2 linked regions of the Aquibium oceanicum genome follow. Each later gene encodes a partner of the first gene's protein in a complex. Links are inferred from orthologs where the notes say so. Each region holds a gene or a part of one and is shown on either strand. Other genes may lie near its edges.

Region 1 (6,370 bases):
CTCGGCATTCTCCGCGCCGGGCGAAAGCAGCGGCACCAGCGCGAGCAACGGCACGATCGCCAGATCCTGGAACAGCAGGATCGAAAACGAGGTCTGGCCGTAACGGCGGTTTCGGTCGCCGCTTTCCTCCAGCAATTGCAGGGCGAAGGCGGTGGACGAAAGCGCCAGCGTGAAGCCGATGATCGTCGCGACCTGCCATTCCAGGTTGGTGAGGGTCAGGGCGAGAGCGGTCAACACCGCGCCGGTGAGGACGACCTGTGCGGCGCCGAGGCCGAAAATGTCGCGGCGCATCGACCACAGGCGCGACGGTTTGAGCTCCAGCCCTATGACGAAGAGAAGGAGGACGACCCCGATCTCGCCGAAATCCAACAGTTCCTCGCTGCCGGTTATCAAGGTCGCGACGGGGCCGATTGCAATTCCCGCGGCGAGGTAGCCCAGCACCGTGGCGAGGCCGATGCTCTTGAATGCCGGCGCGGCGACGGCGACTGCACCGAGGAGCAGGAGCACTTCCGTGAATTCGCTCGCTTCGGCAGCCATCGGCGTTTCCCCGCAAAGCCTCGGCCCCATCGGGTACGGCGAGAATGCCGCCCGACGGCCATTGCACATAACCGACCGGAGCCATAGATGGTCCGGTAACGATAAGCCCCTTCCATCGGGAGCAGCGCTCGCCTCCGTGCGAGCCAACCGGAACTATTGCATGTCCTTGAACACAGACAAACTCAACGATGTCGTGGCTTCGCTCGTCGAGGCGGCCAAACGGGCCGGAGCCGACGCATCCGACGCGGTCGCCGTGCTCGGCCGCTCGACCAGCGTCACCGCGCGCCTCGGTAAGGTCGAATCGACGGAAGCCTCGGAGGGAGACAGCATCGCGTTGCGCGTCTTCATCGGCAAGCGCGTCGCGAGTGTTTCGGCCACGATCGACGCGGACGTCGACATGCTGGCCGAACGCGCCGTCGCGATGGCGAAGGTCTCGCCCGAGGATCCCTTCCAGGGTCTCGCCGACGAAAGCCGGCTTGTGAAGGACGTTCCCGACCTCGAGCTGTTCGACCCGACGGAAGTCGCGGCGGAGCGTCTGCGAGAGGATGCGCTCGCGGCCGAGGAGGCGGCGCTCGCGGTGAAGGGCGTCACCAATTCCAGCGGCGCAGGAGCGAACGCCGGCATCGGCGGGCTGGTGCTGGCCACGTCCGCAGGCTTTCTCGGACGCTACGTCGCGTCGCGTTTCTCGCGCTCCGTCAGCGTCATCGCGGGCGAGGGGACCGGCATGGAGCGGGACTACGACTTCTCGTCCCGCCTCTACTTCGACGAACTCGATTCGCCGCGGGAGATCGGCCGCAGGGCCGGCGAGCGGGTCGTGAAGCGTCTCGGCGCCCGCAAGGTCAAGAGCGGCCCGGTCAGCGTGATCTACGATCCGCGCGTTGCGCGCGGCATCGCTGGGCATCTTGCAGGAGCGATCAACGGGGCTTCGGTCGCGCGCAAGACGAGCTTCCTGCGCGACATGATGGGCAAGAAGGTCGCGTCGAGCGGCATCACCGTCACCGACGATCCGCGCCGGCCGCGCGGCCCCGCCTCGAAGCCTTTCGACGGAGAGGGTGTCGGCGGCGAGACGCTGACCATGGTCGAGGAGGGGGTGCTGAGGCACTGGTTCCTGTCGACATCGGTCGCGCGTGAACTCGGCCTGGAAACCAACGGGCGTAGTTCGCGGTCGGGCTCGTCCGTCAATCCGTCTTCCACGAACCTCGCGATCGAACCGGGAACCGCCTCTCCCGACGACATGATCCGTTCGCTCAAACGCGGTTTCTATGTCACTGAAGTGTTCGGGCAGGGCGTCAACATGGTGACCGGCGAGTACAGCCGCGGCGCCTCTGGCTTCTGGATCGAGGATGGCGAACTGGCCTATCCCGTCTCGGAGGTGACGATCGCGTCGAACCTCAAGGACATGTTCCAGAACATGGTTCCAGCCAACGACATCGACCGGCAGTTCGGGACGGCCGCGCCGACGCTCCTCGTCGAAGGGATGACACTTGCAGGAGAGTAACGCCGAAACGCCGACCGCCTCCGCCGACCTGGACCTGATTCGCGAGGCGGCGAGCGAAGCCGCGCGCATCGCCATGACCTTCTTCTGCAAGGCCCCCGAGGTATGGATGAAGGAGGGCAGCTCGCCGGTCAGCGAGGCGGACTACGCGGTAGACCGCTTCCTGCGCGAGGAACTGACGAGCGCGAGGCCCGGCTACGGCTGGCTCTCCGAGGAGACCGCCGACTCCCCTGAAAGGCTTGGAGCGAAGCGGACCTTCGTGGTGGATCCCATCGATGGAACGCGCGCCTTTCTCGATCGCCGCAAGACGTGGTGCGTCAGCATCGCCGTCGTGGAGGATGGAGTGCCGATCGCCGGCGTGCTCGACTGCCCGGCCCTGGAGGAAATCTACTGGGCCGCGCAGACGGGCCCCGCGTACCAGAACGGGAGCACCATTTCGGTGCGCGAGAGCCTCGAAAGGCCCGAGGTCGGCGGACCCAAGAGCATCTTCAACATGCTGCCGGACGGTTTGCGTGACCGGGTCGCCACTACGTCCTACATACCCTCTCTGGCCTACCGGATCGCGCTCCTGGCGCGCGGCAGCCTCGATGCCGCCCTCGTGAAGCCCAATTCTCATGATTGGGATCTCGCCGCCGCCGATCTCATCCTGCGGCAGGCCGGCGGTAGGGTCGTCGATGAGTTCGGCCGCAACCTGACCTATGCGGGTGCCGAGGTGAAACACGACATGCTGGTCGCCGGTAGCGATCCCCTGCTTTCGGAGATACTGGAGGCGCTCGCGTCGCGAGACGGGAGGCCGGTTTCCAACGCCCCGGGAATGATCTAATCAGTTCCGGTTTTTCAACTTCCTACGTGCGGGAAAAAGAATGACAGAAAAAGCTGACGACAAGCAGCTCCTGCATCTGGTGTTCGGTGGCGAACTGACCTCCCTGACGGGGACCCAGTTCCGCAATCTCGACGAGGTCGACATCGTCGGGATCTATCCGGACTACAAGACGGCCGAAGCCGCCTGGCGCACCAAAGCGCAGGAAACGGTGGACAACGCCCACATGCGCTACTTCATCGTTCACCTGCACAGGCTTCTCGATCCGGAAGCCGCGGGAGCCAGCCTCTCGTCGGGCAAGGCTCGATGACCGACGGACGCCCCATCGCCTCCGCTCCCGACATGGGCGGAGTGGCGAAGCCGAAAGCCAGACCAAGGCTTTCCAAGACCATCTGGCGGTCCATCCGCGCGCCGCTCGCCGAATCGCGATTCGCGGCCGACGTCATCGCCTGGGCGCTGGCGCTCGGCGTGCGCTTCGTCTTCTGGACCAACCGCAGACACCCTGACTCCGACGACATCAACCAAATCTACGAGAAACACACGCCGGGCATAGCCGTGTTCTGGCACGGCCAGCATGTCCTGGCACCATGCCTGAAGCCGCGCCGGCTCAGGATGTCGGCGCTGTTCTCGCGCAGCCGCGACGCCGAACTCAATGCGCGCGTCGCCGAGCGGTTCGGCTTCACCATCATCCGCGGTTCCGGCGGACGCGATGCCTCGCGCAGCCGCGAAAAGGGCGGAGCGCGCGCGCTCATCGCGCTGAAGAAGGCCATCGATTCGGGATCGTCGGTCGCCATGATCGCCGACATCCCGCACGGAACACCGCGCGAGGCTGGATTGGGCGTGGTGATGTTGGCGCGTTTCTCGGGGCGCCCGATCGTGCCGCTCGCGCTCGCCACCAGCCGCCGCAAGGTTCTCGAGAAGACGTGGGACAAGACGACCCTCAACCTGCCGTTCGGCTGGAAGGCGATGGTCGCGGGAGAACCGGTCCACGTGCCGGCGAACGCCACCGACGAGGAATTGGAGCAGAAGCGACGCGAGGTGACGGCGAGCCTGAATGCCGCGACCGAGAAGGCCTACAGGCTGGTCGACAGCAAGCCATGAGCGAACGATGGGCGCGAGCCATGCTCACGGCGTACCGCCTCGCAGGTGCGGCCGCCTATCCGCTGGTCGGCGGTTACATCGCCTGGCGCACCACCAAGGGCAAGGAAGAGCGGACGCGGCGGCGCGAACGCTACGGCATCTCCAAGGTCGCGCGGCCGCCCGGACCGGTCGTGTGGGTGCATGCCGCGAGCGTCGGGGAATCGAACGCGGTCATCCCGCTGGTGCGTCGCATCGCCGGCTTCGGCATCAACGTCGTATTCACCACGGGAACGGTGACCTCGGCGCACCTCGTGCGTGAGCGGTTCGGCGACAAGGTCCTGCACCAGTACGTGCCGCTCGACCTGAAGCCCGCGGTGAGCCGCTTTCTCGACCACTGGAAGCCCGATCTGGCGATCATCGCCGAATCCGAGATCTGGCCGATGACCATCCTGGAACTCGGCACCCGGCGGGTGCCCCAGGTGCTGGTGAACGGCAGGCTCTCTGACCGGTCCTTCGCCGCCTGGAAGAAGCGTTCTTTCATCGCCGAAGCGCTGTTCGAAAACCTTTCCCACGTCGTGGCGCAGTCGGAACTCGACGGCGAGCGATTCCGAGCTCTGGGCGCCCGGCCGGTCTCGGTGTCGGGCAACCTAAAGGTGGATACCGACCCGCCCGTCGTGGAGGAGGACGCCCTGCGACGCATGCGGTCCGAGATCGGCGGCCGTCCGGTATGGGCCGCGATCTCGACGCACCAGGGCGAGGAGGTGATCGCGGCTGACGTGCACGAACTGGTCAAGAAGCGTCATCCGGAACTCCTTACCATCATCGTTCCGCGGCATCCCGATCGCGCCGACGCGCTTGCGGCCTCGTTCTTCGCCAGGGGGCTGAAGACGGTCCGCCGCAGTCTCGGCGACCGGGTCACGTCCGACACCGACATCCTCCTGGGGGACACGATCGGCGAAATGGGGCTGTATCTCCGGCTCACAGAAATCGCCTTCGTCGGGCGTTCGATGACCTCCGAAGGCGGGCAGAACCCTCTCGAACCGGCGATGCTGGAAACGGCGGTCCTGTCGGGCCGCAACGTCCAGAATTTCCGGGATTCCTACCAGAAGCTGATCGAGCGTGGCGGAGCGAGGCTCGTGGGCGATCGCGACATGTTGGCGGGCGCGGTCAACTTCCTGCTCGGCAACGAGGCCAAACGGCGCCAGATGATGCATGCCGGCGTCGAGACCGTGAACGAGATGCGCGGTGCGCTGCCGGCCACCCTCAAGGCGCTGGAACCATACATCTATCCGCTGATCGTCAAGGCGCGTCTCGAAGACGGCGGAAGAAAGAACCGATAGGCCATGACCGGGGAAGCGCCTCCGTTCTGGTGGGAAGAGCCGGACTGGCGTGCAATGGCGCTGTCGCCGGTGTCGGGCGTCTATGGACTGGTCGCGGCACGCAGGATGATCTCGGCGCGACGCCACAAGCTGCCAGTGCCGGTCCTGTGCGTCGGCAATTTCACCGTCGGCGGCGCAGGCAAGACACCGGCCGTCATCACGCTGACGGACGCCGCGCGCAAGGCCGGGCGCCACCCCGGCATCCTGTCGCGCGGCTATGGCGGCAGCCTGTCGCGGCCGCACATCGTCGATCCCGGGCACGACAGCGCCCGTCATGTCGGCGACGAGCCGATACTGCTTGCCGCGCATGCACCGGTGGCGGTAACGCCCGACCGCGCCGCGGGTGCCCGCCTGCTGATGAACGCCGGCTGCGATTTCCTGCTGATGGATGACGGCTTCCAGAGCGCACGGCTGCAGTTCGACTACGCGCTCCTCGTGGTCGACGCGCGGCGCGGCCTCGGCAACGGCTTCAGCATCCCCGCCGGACCGATGCGCGCGCCGTTGCTGAGCCAGCTGCGATTCGCCAACGCGGTGCTGGCGATCGGCGAGGGTGACGGCGCCGGGGCGGTGGTACGCCAGGCGGCGCGCGCCGGCCGCTCCGTCTACGGTGCCTCGATCAAGCCGCGCGGGCAGGATCGTCTTTCAGGCAAGCGGCTGTTCGCTTTCGCCGGCATAGGCGATCCGGACAAGTTCTTCGAGACACTCAGGCGTAGCGGCGGCGATCTCGTCGCGACGCGCGGTTTCGCCGACCATCATTCCTTTTCCGAGACCGACATCGCCGAACTCGAAAGTGAAGCGGACACGGGCGGGCTTCAACTGGTGACGACGGCCAAGGACGCCGTTCGGCTACGCGGCGGATCGCCCGCTGCGAAGGCATTAGCGAAACGTACGTTCGTCTTGGAGATCGACCTTGCCTTCGACGATCCGCGCGTGCCGGTAAAGATCATCGACCACACGCTCGACGCTTTCGCGCGCCGCCAGCACGGCGTTTCCCGCACCACCTGAGACCTGCGAGACAAAGCTTCCGACCCCGGCGTAGGCGTCATACCAGAACGCTCG
Region 2 (10,243 bases), 2.4 Mb from region 1 along the record:
ACCACGAGCGCCATCACGCGCGGCTTCAGAAGCGCGAAATAGTCACCGGGCGTCGCCTCCGAGAGATGGACGCCGTCTTCCAAGCGGCTGTCTAGTCCGGCCATTGCCATTTCAAACGTTTCCAGTCTTCGTTCTTCTTGTTAATGCGAAGCCGCCGTCGTCGCGGCGGCTTCGATGTCGATGCGCAGCCTACTTGATCTTCGGCAGCTGTTCCCACTGGTGGTGGGGCGGCGGCGACGAGAGCTGCCATTCCAGGGTCGTCGCACCTTCGCCCCAGGGATTGGCGCCGGCCTCGCGCTTCTTCGAGAAGGCCTCGAAGACGCCGTAGAGGAAGATCAGCACGCCGATCGCCGAGAGGTAGGACCCGTAGGACGACACCATGTTCCATCCGGCGAACGCATCCGGATAGTCGATGTAACGGCGCGGCATGCCGGCAAGACCCAGGAAGTGCTGCGGGAAGAAGACGAGATTGACGCCGATGAAAGTGACCCAAAAGTGGGTGCGCGCGATCAGCGGCGAGTACATGTAGCCGGTCATCTTCGGGAACCAGTAGTACCAGGCCGCGAAGATGGCGAACACGGCACCGAGCGACAGCACGTAGTGGAAGTGCGCGACAACGTAGTAGGTGTCGTGGAGCGCCCGGTCGAGGCCCGCATTGGCGAGTTGGACGCCCGTCACGCCGCCGACCGTGAACAGGAAGATGAACCCGATCGCCCACAGCATCGGCGTGCGCATCGAGATCGATCCGCCCCACATGGTTGCTATCCACGAGAAGATCTTCACGCCCGTCGGCACCGCGATAACCATCGTGGCGAAGACGAAGTAGCGCTGCGTGTCGAGCGAAAGACCGGTCGTGTACATGTGGTGCGCCCACACGACGAAGCCGACGACGCCGATCGCGACCATCGCATAGGCCATGCCGAGATAGCCGAAGATCGGCTTCCTGGAGAAGGTCGAGACGATGTGGCTGACGATGCCGAAGCCCGGCAGGATCAGGATGTAGACCTCGGGGTGGCCGAAGAACCAGAACAGATGCTGGAACAGGATCGGGTCACCACCGGCTTCCGGCGCGAAGAATGCCGTGCCGAAATTGCGGTCGGTCAGTAGCATGGTGATGGCGCCCGCCAGGACCGGCAGCGACAGAAGCAGCAGGAAGGCGGTGATCAGCACCGACCAGGCAAACAGCGGCATCTTGTGCAGCGTCATGCCCGGAGCGCGCATGTTGAAAATCGTGGTGATGAAGTTGATCGCGCCGAGGATCGAGGACGCACCGGCGATGTGGAGCGACAGGATGGCGAAATCCATCGCAGGACCCGGTTGGCCCGACGTCGAGAGCGGCGGGTAGATGGTCCAGCCGCCGCCGACGCCGTGGGCGCCGGGAGCGCTCGGCATGAAGGCCGACATCAGAAGCAGGATGAAGGCCGGCGGCAGAAGCCAGAAGGAGATGTTGTTCATGCGCGGGAACGCCATGTCCGGCGCGCCGATCATGATCGGCACCATCCAGTTGGCGAAGCCGCCGATCAGCGCCGGCATGACCATGAAGAAGATCATGACCAGCCCGTGTGCCGTCGTGAAGGCGTTGTACATGGACTTTCCGGCATCGACGGCGGCGTCGCCCTCGACGCCGTAGACCATGCCCGCCAGGCCATGGAAGATCTGGATGCCGGGCTCGGCGAGTTCCCACCGCATGACGACCGAGAGCGCGCCGCCGATGATGCCGGCGCAGATCGCGAAGATCAGATAGAGGGTTCCGATATCCTTATGGTTGGTCGAGTAGACCCACCGCGTCCAGCCATACGGCTTGTGCTCGTGGTGGTCGTGAGCTGCAGCGCCTGCCATCTTCACCGCTCCATTGTCATTCTGTCAGGGCCCGGGATCAGTCGCCGGCGGCCGCTAGCTTCGTCTTCGATTCGATCTGGGCCATGAGGGCCCGGTTGGCACCGGGGAGGTCCTCCCGCGCGGCAATCAGCCAGGAATCATACTGCTCGCGGCTCACGACCCTTATGCCGATCGGCATGAAGGCATGGTCCTTGCCGCAGAGTTCCGAGCACTGGCCATAATAGAGCCCTTCCTTGGTCGCCTTGAACCAGGTCTCGTTGATGCGGCCGGGGACCGCGTCGACCTTGATGCCGAAGGACGGCATGGCGAATGCGTGCAGCACGTCGCTGGCCGTCACGAGGACGCGCACGGTCGTATCGACCGGGACCACGACCTCGTTGTCGACGGCCAGGAGCCGCGGATAGCCGACGAGGTCCTCCTTGCCGAGTTCGGCGCGAGCGCCATCCTGCAGCAGAGCGGCATTGAAATTGAAAGGCTCTTCGAGCTGATACTCGTAGTCCCAGTTCCACTGGTTGCCGATCGCCTTGATCGTGAGTTCCGGCTCCTCAGGCGGCGTATACTGCGCCGTGAGCAGCTGGAACGAGGGAATGGCCAGGAACAGCAGGATCACCACAGGACCGACCGTCCAGATCACCTCGATGACCGTATGATGGCTGGTGCGGGACGGCACCGGGTTGGCGCTGGCGCGGTAGCGGAAGATCACCCAGGCCAGGAGCAGGAGCACAAGGAGCGTGATCGGCGTGATGAACCACAGCGTGTACTGCTCGAACCAGCGGATCTCTTCCATGATCGGCGTGGCCGCCGGATTCATGGTCGTCTGCCAGTCGACGGGGTTGGCCACCGCGGCTGTCGCCGCCGCCATAAGCGCAATCGTGCCGGACACCAGCGTCAGGAACTTTCTCGTCACGCTCGATTTCTCCTCGATCGCCGCGGTCGGAAGGGCCGCCGCGCACATTTCCCAGCCGGGCTGGAAAGGCCCGGCATGACTCGCGCCGTTAAAACCATACTCTCTCGCGGACCGCAACAAAACGCCCGCTGCCATCCGTGCGGCATTTTTGCGCCAGATCAAATCGGCACCCCGTCCGTGGTGGCAGATTGGGGCGCCGGTGCGCTGCGAATAGCAGACAAAGAGGCGAGCGCGCGCGGCGAATCGCCCCCGCGTCGCAATTCGGGCAAATTCCCCGCACAGTAGGGCACGAGTAATCCGCGATGCCGATGTGTGCGCTTGGTCCGGCGCGTGCCGCGCGGTACATTCCACCTGATTCGCCACGGAGCGCAGATGAGCATCCTTCCCGCACGGACTTTTCTCACCGGCCTCGGCGCCGTTGCTTTCGCAATCGCGACTTTGCCAGCCGGCGCGCAGCAGACCAGCCCCGCCCGCTCCACGCACGGTGCCTGGTCGATCATCTGCGACATACCGGCGGGCGCCACCGGCGAACAATGTGTGATGATGCAGAACGTGGTGGCGGAGGACAGGCCGGAGGTGGGTCTCTCGGTCGTGGTGCTGAAGACCGCCGACAACAAGGCCGAGATCCTGCGCGTGCTGGCGCCGCTCGGCGTGCTGTTGCCGAACGGGCTGGGCCTCAACGTCGACGGCAAGGACATCGGCCGCGCCTATTTCGTCCGCTGCTTCCAGGACGGCTGCTATGCCGAGGTGATTCTCGAAGAGCCGCTACTGGAGACGCTGAAGACCGGCACCTCGGCAACCTTCATCGTCTTCCAGACACCCGAGGAAGGCATCGGCATCCCCGTGGACCTGAAGGGCTTCGGCGAAGGATTCGCCGCGCTGCCTTGAGGCGGCGGCCTTTCGGGCACGATTACTCGCGCACTGCGTAGCGCTCGCGCATGAGATCCACCGACCTGCGCACGAGTTCTTCCAGCACCTCTTCGTCCACGTCGGTCAGCCGCTTCAGGTAGAGGCACGACTTGCTCGTGGTGAAGCGGCCGAGGCGGCCCATCAGGTCCGGCCATCCTTCGAACCCCGGCATGACGTAGATGGTCATCGCCGCCTTGCGCGGCGCGAAGCCGGTCAGGAACCAGAAGCCCCTCTGGCCGCCCGGGTGCCTGTAGTGATACTCGCCGAACCCCACCATCGATACGCCCCACATGCGCGCCGCCTCGCTACTCGCGCGTTCCAGTATCGGCACCAGGCGCGCGGCCTCGTCGCGGCGACGGTCGTCCGCGATTGCGGCCACGAAGTCCGCAACGCTGGCATCCGTCGGCAAAGTCTTTTGCGTGTAAGCCATCGCCAAATGCCTCCCGGGGTGTGGGAATGATCCCGACCTTCGCCTATCTAGCAGGAAAGCGAACCAAGTCCGATCGGGAACCCGCATGACCCAGAGCCTGCTTGAGAAATTCGACGTCTCCGAAGAGACCGTCCGCCGAATCGTCTCCGACGCTATCTCGGGCGCCGACGATGGCGAACTGTTCCTCGAATACTCCGAAGGGGAGGCGCTCGTCTTCGACAACGGACGGCTTAAGACGGCGAACTTCAACACCGACCAGGGGTTCGGGCTGCGCGCCGTCGCTGGGGAAGCGACGGGCTTCGCCCATGCGAGCGAACTCTCGCAGGCGGCGCTGCTGCGCGCCTCCGACGCGGTATCGACAGTCAAGGCCGGGTATTCAGGCTCGCTCGCCGCGGCGCCGACCGGCACGAACCGCCGGCTCTACGACGACGTCAACCCGATCGCGGCGCCCGGTTTCGCCGAGAAGGCGAAGCTTCTGCAGGAGATCGACGGCTGGGTGCGCGCCAAGGACCCGCGCGTGCGCCAGGTGACGGCCTCGCTTGCGGCCTCGTGGCAGCAGGTGGAGATCCTGCGTGCCGACGGGCATCTGGTGCGCGACATCCGCCCACTGGTGCGCATGAACGTGTCGGTGGTGGTCGGAGACGGCGACCGCCAGGAGAGCGGCTCCTACGGCATGGGCGGCCGCAAGGGCTTTGGGGAGTTCGTCGCCGAGGAATCCTGGAAGCATGCGGCTGACGAGGCACTGCGCCAGGCGCTGGTGAACCTCGAGGCTGTCCCGGCGCCCGCCGGCACCTTCGACATCGTTCTTTCCTCCGGATGGCCGGGCGTGATGCTGCACGAAGCGGTCGGCCACGGGCTCGAAGGCGACTTCAACCGCAAGAAGACCTCGGCCTTCTCCGGCCTCATGGGGCAGCAGGTGGCGGCCAGAGGCGTCACCGTGGTCGACGACGGCACGATCGCCGAGCGGCGCGGCTCGCTGACGATCGACGACGAGGGCACGCCCTCGGCGCGCAACGTGCTCATCGAGGACGGCAAGCTCGTCGGCTACATGCAGGACCGCCAGAACGCGCGCCTGATGGGGGTTGCCGCCACCGGCAACGGACGGCGCGAGGGCTATGCCCACCAACCGATGCCGCGCATGACCAACACCTTCATGACCGCCGGCGACAAGACGCCCGAGGAGATCATCGCCTCAGTGAAGAAGGGCATTTATGCCGTCTCCTTCGGCGGCGGACAGGTGGACATCACCAGCGGCAAGTTCGTGTTCGGCTGCACCGAGGCCTACATGATCGAGGACGGCAAGGTAACCCAGCCGATCAAGGGCGCCATGTTGATCGGCAACGGCCCCGACGCCATGCACCGCGTCTCCATGATCGGCAACGACATGAAGCTCGACACCGGCATCGGAATGTGCGGCAAGGCCGGCCAGGGCGTGCCCGTCGGCGTCGGCCAGCCGCATCTCAGGATGGACCGGATGACGGTGGGCGGCACGCAGGCGGTGTGAGGGCTCAGAGCTAGGAAGCGTTCGTCCGCGGCAGCAGGGCTTTGCACATCAAACGGGAACTTCCATTGCATCGCTGACGGCCATAGGTAGTGCGGCATGAACCCCCCCTCCTCCATCGTCATCCTCACCGGAGCCGGCGTATCGGCGGAATCGGGGGTGGACACGTTTCGCGACAAGGGTGGCATCTGGTCGAAGGTCGACTATCGAGACGTTGCGACCCCCGAAGGATTTGCGCGCGATCCGGCGCTCGTGCACGACTTCTACAATGCCCGGCGGCGCGGGATGGCCGGGGTGGAGCCGAACGCGGCGCACGCCGCGCTGGCGCGGCTGGAGCGCAAGTTCGACGGCGATTTCCTGCTGGTGACCCAGAACATCGACGACCTGCACGAGCGCGCCGGGTCCTCGAAGCTGATCCACATGCACGGCGAACTGGGCAAGGCGCTGTGCGCCAATTGCAGCAACCGGCACGCCTGGGCCGCAGACATGGCGACCGACACGCTATGCCCGGCCTGCGGGTCGACGGGATACATGCGGCCCGACGTCGTGTGGTTCGGCGAGATGCCGTACCACATGGAGCACATCCAGGCGGCGCTCGAGGCCTGCGATTTGTTCGTCTCGATCGGCACCAGCGGTAACGTCTATCCCGCCGCCGGCTTCGTGCAGGAGGCGCAGCGTGCGGGCGCCCACACGGTGGAGCTCAATCTCGAACCGTCGGAGGGGTTTTCCCTGTTCACTGAAGCAGAGCACGGTAAGGCGACCGAGATCGTTCCCAAGTATGTTGAGCGGCTGCTCGGCGCTCGGGGCTAGACGCCGAATACGTGACGGCCCTCCTCCCTGGCTTGGCACCGGCGGTCTTGCGCGATATCCCGGCGAAGGGAGGCACTGCGGATGAACGAGCAGGAGGTTGACGTCCTCATCGCGGGCGGCGGTCCCTTCGGGCTGATGCTGGCGAACGAACTGGGGCGGCGCGGGGTGACGGCGGCGCTGTTCGACGCCAAGCCCTCGACCGCTTTCAATCCGCAGGCGAACGCCACGCAAGCGCGCACGATGGAGCACTATCGCCGCCTCGGCTTCGCCGACGAGATTAGGCGGCTCGGCCTGCCGCCGGACTACCCGACCGACATCGCCTATTTCACCCGCTACGCTGGCCACGAACTGGCGCGCTTCAAGCTGCCGTCGGCAAAAGACGCGCACAGGACCACCGCCAGCAATGCCGGGTCGTGGAACGCGGCGGAGCCGCCGCACCGGGTCTCGCAAAAGTACGTAGAGCGCGTGCTGCGCAGCCACGCCGAGGCGCTTCCCGGCATCGAGGTCCGTTTCGACTGGCGCCTGACCCGGTTCGAGGACGAGGGCGAGCGGGTACGCGCCTGGGTGGAGCGCAACGATGGATCGGAGGCGCGGGAGATCGTCGCGCGGTATCTGGTCGGAGGCGACGGGCCGCGCAGCTCGGTGCGGCGCGGGCTCGGTATCACCTATGGCGGCGAGACCGGCGTGCGGCGCCACTTCTTCGGCGGGCGCATGTTCGCGATCTACCTGCGCTGTCCGCAGTTCTACGCAGTGGTGCCGCATGCGCCGGCCTGGATGAACTGCACCTTCAACGAGGACCGACGCGCCTTCATGGCAGCGGTGGATGGCCGCGGGGAGTTCGCCTTCCACACGCAGTTGCGCGACGGCGAGGACGAGGAGGCGATCACCGACGACGATGCGCGGCGCATGTTCCAGACCGCCGTCGGCGTGCTGGTGGACTGCGAGATCCTGTCGAAGACCGGCTGGACGGCCGGCCACGCGCTGGTCGCCGACCGGTTTTGTGAGGGGCGCGTAATCATCGGCGGAGATGCCGCGCATCTCTTCACGCCCGCCGGCGGGCTCGGCTACAACACGGCCATCGAGGATGCGGTCAATCTCGGCTGGAAGCTCGCCGCCGCGCTGAAGGGCGTCGCTGGCCCCGCGCTGCTCGCCAGCTACGCGACCGAGCGCCGCGCGGTAGCGGTGCGCAACACGCGCTTTGCACGCGCCTTCGCCGATTCGCTCGGCAACTACGTGCCTGCCCCCGAGATCGAGGACGAGACAGAGGCGGGCGAGGTGGCGCGCCGCGAGGCCGGCGCCTATCTGGAAGCGCACGGGCGCAGGGAGTTCAACATTCCCGGCATCACCTTCGGCGCGCGCTACGACGGCTCGCCGGCGATCCTCTCCGACGGAGCGACGCCGCCGGAGGACCTCGTCAACGAATACAGACCCTCAGCGGTGCCCGGAGGACGCCCTCCGCACTACTGGCTGGCGCCGGGCAAATCGCTTTACGATGTCTTCGGCTTCGAATGGACGCTGTTGCGCCTGGGCAGCAATCCGCCCGATGCTGAAGGCTTTATCAGCGAAGCCGCGCGCATCGGGATCGATCTCGCGGTGGTGCGCATCTCCGACGAAGCGGTCGCGGCGCTCTACGAGCGGCCGCTGGTGCTGATCCGACCGGACCAGATCGTCGCCTGGCGCGGCGCGGACGACGGGGATGCGGAGGCGGTTTTCGCGCGCCTTCTCGGGCGCGACTTCGTGGTTGCCGAGCGCGCCTGACTCAGCGGCGCTTCCTCGGCTTCTCCAGCAAGGCGACTGCTTCGACATGGGCCGACCAGAGGAACTGGTCGATGGGCACGATGCGTTGCAGCCGGTATCCGCCGTCGATCAGGATTTTCAGGTCGCGCGCCAGCGTCAGCGGATTGCAGGAGACGGCGGCGAGCTTCGGCACGTCGCTGCGCGCCAGCTGCTTCGCCTGATCCTCGGCGCCGGCGCGCGGCGGGTCGAAGACGACGCCGCCGAAGGCGTTCAGTTCCTTGAAGGTCAGCGGACGGCGGAAGAGTTCGCGCTTCTCGGTGGTGACGCGCTTCAGCCCCGTCGCCTGGCGGAAGGCACGGTCGAGCGCGCCGAGCGCGGCCTCGTCCGTCTCCACGGCATGCACTTCGGCATGACGGGCAAGCCGCAGCGCAAAGGCGCCGGCGCCCGAAAACAGATCGGCCACCTTCTTTCCCTTGGCGAGGTGCGGCACGACCAGCGCGGCCATCGCGTCCTCTGCGGCGGCCACAGCCTGAAGGAAGCCGCCCGACGGCGGCTCGATCGCCAACTCGCCCGCCATGACGGCCGGCTTGCGCGGCTCCACCACGATCTCGCCGTCGACCGACAGCCGCGCGAACCCGGCCTTCAGGACAAAACGGGCTGCGGCATGACGCGCCTCCTCCGACAGGGTGCCCTGGTCGGAGGAGGCGATGTCAAGGCCGGAGGCCGTCGCGGTGACAAGCAGCCGGAACGGAGAACTCGTCATGGCGACGATGGAAGCGAGCTTGCGCAGTTCCGGCAGCGCCTCGACGATCTGGGGCAGGAGGATCGGGCATTCCGCGATGTCGACCACGCTGTTCGACTGCGCCTCGTTGTAGCCCAGCAGCAGGCCGCTCTCCGTATGGCGGGCGGTGAAGGCGGCGCGGCGGCGGCTTTCAGGCGCGCAGGCGACGAGATCGTCGACCGGCACCTCGATGCCGCGCGATTTCAGCGCCTGCACGACCTTGTCGCGCTTCCAGCTGCGGTAGGCGGACGGTTCGAGATGCTGCAGCACGCAGCCGCCGCAGACACCGAAATGGCGGCACAGGGGCTCGACGCGCTGCGGCGAGCGCTCGATGAGCGCCATCATGGTGGCTCGCTCGCCTTCCACGGCGGCCGTTACGGTCTCGCCCGGGAGGGCGAAGGGAACGTAGGCCTGGCCGCGCTCGGTCCATGCGATGCCGTCGCCCTGGCCGCCAAGGCGGCCGATCTTCAGGCGGGTGCTCACTTCCCTCATCGGTCCTTTACTCCCGCCAGCAGGAACTCGCGGTTGCCGTCGCCGCCCTCGATCGGCGAGGCAGCGGTGCCGAGCGCCCGCCAGCCCGGCTGCGTCTCCAGCCAGGCTGGCATGTCGGCGGCGATGCGTGCGCCCTCGGTTGGATCGCGCAAGATGCCCCCTTTGCCGATCGCCGCGCGTCCGGCCTCGAACTGCGGCTTGACCAGGAAGACGCCGCGCGCGCCCCGGGCGGCGAGCGCAAGCGCAGGCGGCAACGCGAGGCGAAGGGAAATGAAGCTGACGTCGGAGACAAGGAAATCGGGCGCAATACCTCCGAGGCCATGGGCTATCAGGTCGCGGGCGTTCAGCCCCTCGACGTTTCTGACGCGCGTGTCGCGCAGAAGGTCCTCGTGAAGTTGGCCGTGGCCGACATCGAGCGCGATGACGCTTGCCGCGCCGTGCTCCAGCAGTACCTGGGTGAAGCCACCGGTGGAGGCACCGATATCGAGCGCAGTCGCGCCCTTCGGATCGAGGCCGAAACGGTCGAGCGCGGCGGCGAGCTTCAGTGCGGCGCGCGAGACGTAGCCGCGCGCGGGATCGCGGACCTCGACGGCGACCGTGTCGGGGACGGACTGGCCCGGCTTGACGTCAGCTCTGCCGTCAACCGAGACGGTACCGCGCAGGATCGCGTCGCGCGCCCGCGAGCGCGACGGAAACAGGCCGCGCCGGACGAGCAGGTCATCGAGGCGGCGCTTGCCGGAATGGTTTTCGCTGGGCAGCATCCGCACTCATTGGGGGATGCACCGCCGCAAGGCAAGCAGCGCTTGAACGAATTCAGAAAGCGACGTTGACCGCGAC

What was found.
Region 2: the proteins of BSQ44_RS19005 (region 1) and tldD are in contact, whole or in part, in a solved structure (PDB 5NJ9), measured with the Escherichia coli proteins. The link is inferred for Aquibium oceanicum from one-to-one orthologs.

The regions. Positions count from the first base shown.
Region 1 is NZ_CP018171.1:3,879,055-3,885,424, reverse strand. Bases 1-2,866 are described here. They hold BSQ44_RS19005 (TldD/PmbA family protein), read left to right. Parts: upstream 1-697; coding sequence 698-2,035; downstream 2,036-2,866. Other genes in these bases: BSQ44_RS19000 (3'(2'),5'-bisphosphate nucleotidase CysQ), read left to right, coding at 2,022-2,855; BSQ44_RS19010 (monovalent cation:proton antiporter-2 (CPA2) family protein), read right to left, coding at 1-537. In the rest of the region: BSQ44_RS18995 (DUF4170 domain-containing protein), read left to right, coding at 2,896-3,162; BSQ44_RS18990 (lysophospholipid acyltransferase family protein), read left to right, coding at 3,159-3,953; waaA (lipid IV(A) 3-deoxy-D-manno-octulosonic acid transferase), read left to right, coding at 3,950-5,272; lpxK (tetraacyldisaccharide 4'-kinase), read left to right, coding at 5,276-6,316.
Region 2 is NZ_CP018171.1:1,457,080-1,467,322, reverse strand. Bases 3,443-6,379 are described here. They hold tldD (metalloprotease TldD), read left to right. Parts: upstream 3,443-4,170; coding sequence 4,171-5,589; downstream 5,590-6,379. Other genes in these bases: BSQ44_RS07335 (NAD-dependent deacylase), read left to right, coding at 5,686-6,379; BSQ44_RS07345 (DUF1801 domain-containing protein), read right to left, coding at 3,657-4,085; BSQ44_RS07350 (invasion associated locus B family protein), read left to right, coding at 3,443-3,634. In the rest of the region: BSQ44_RS07365 (heme o synthase), read right to left, coding at 1-104; ctaD (cytochrome c oxidase subunit I), read right to left, coding at 190-1,839; coxB (cytochrome c oxidase subunit II), read right to left, coding at 1,877-2,701; more of BSQ44_RS07350, read left to right, coding at 3,119-3,442; more of BSQ44_RS07335, read left to right, coding at 6,380-6,396; BSQ44_RS07330 (FAD-dependent oxidoreductase), read left to right, coding at 6,478-8,154; BSQ44_RS07325 (class I SAM-dependent RNA methyltransferase), read right to left, coding at 8,156-9,397; BSQ44_RS07320 (TlyA family RNA methyltransferase), read right to left, coding at 9,403-10,167; BSQ44_RS07315 (hypothetical protein), read right to left, coding at 10,220-10,243. UniProt on the Escherichia coli protein: Metalloprotease involved in CcdA degradation. Suppresses the inhibitory activity of the carbon storage regulator (CsrA).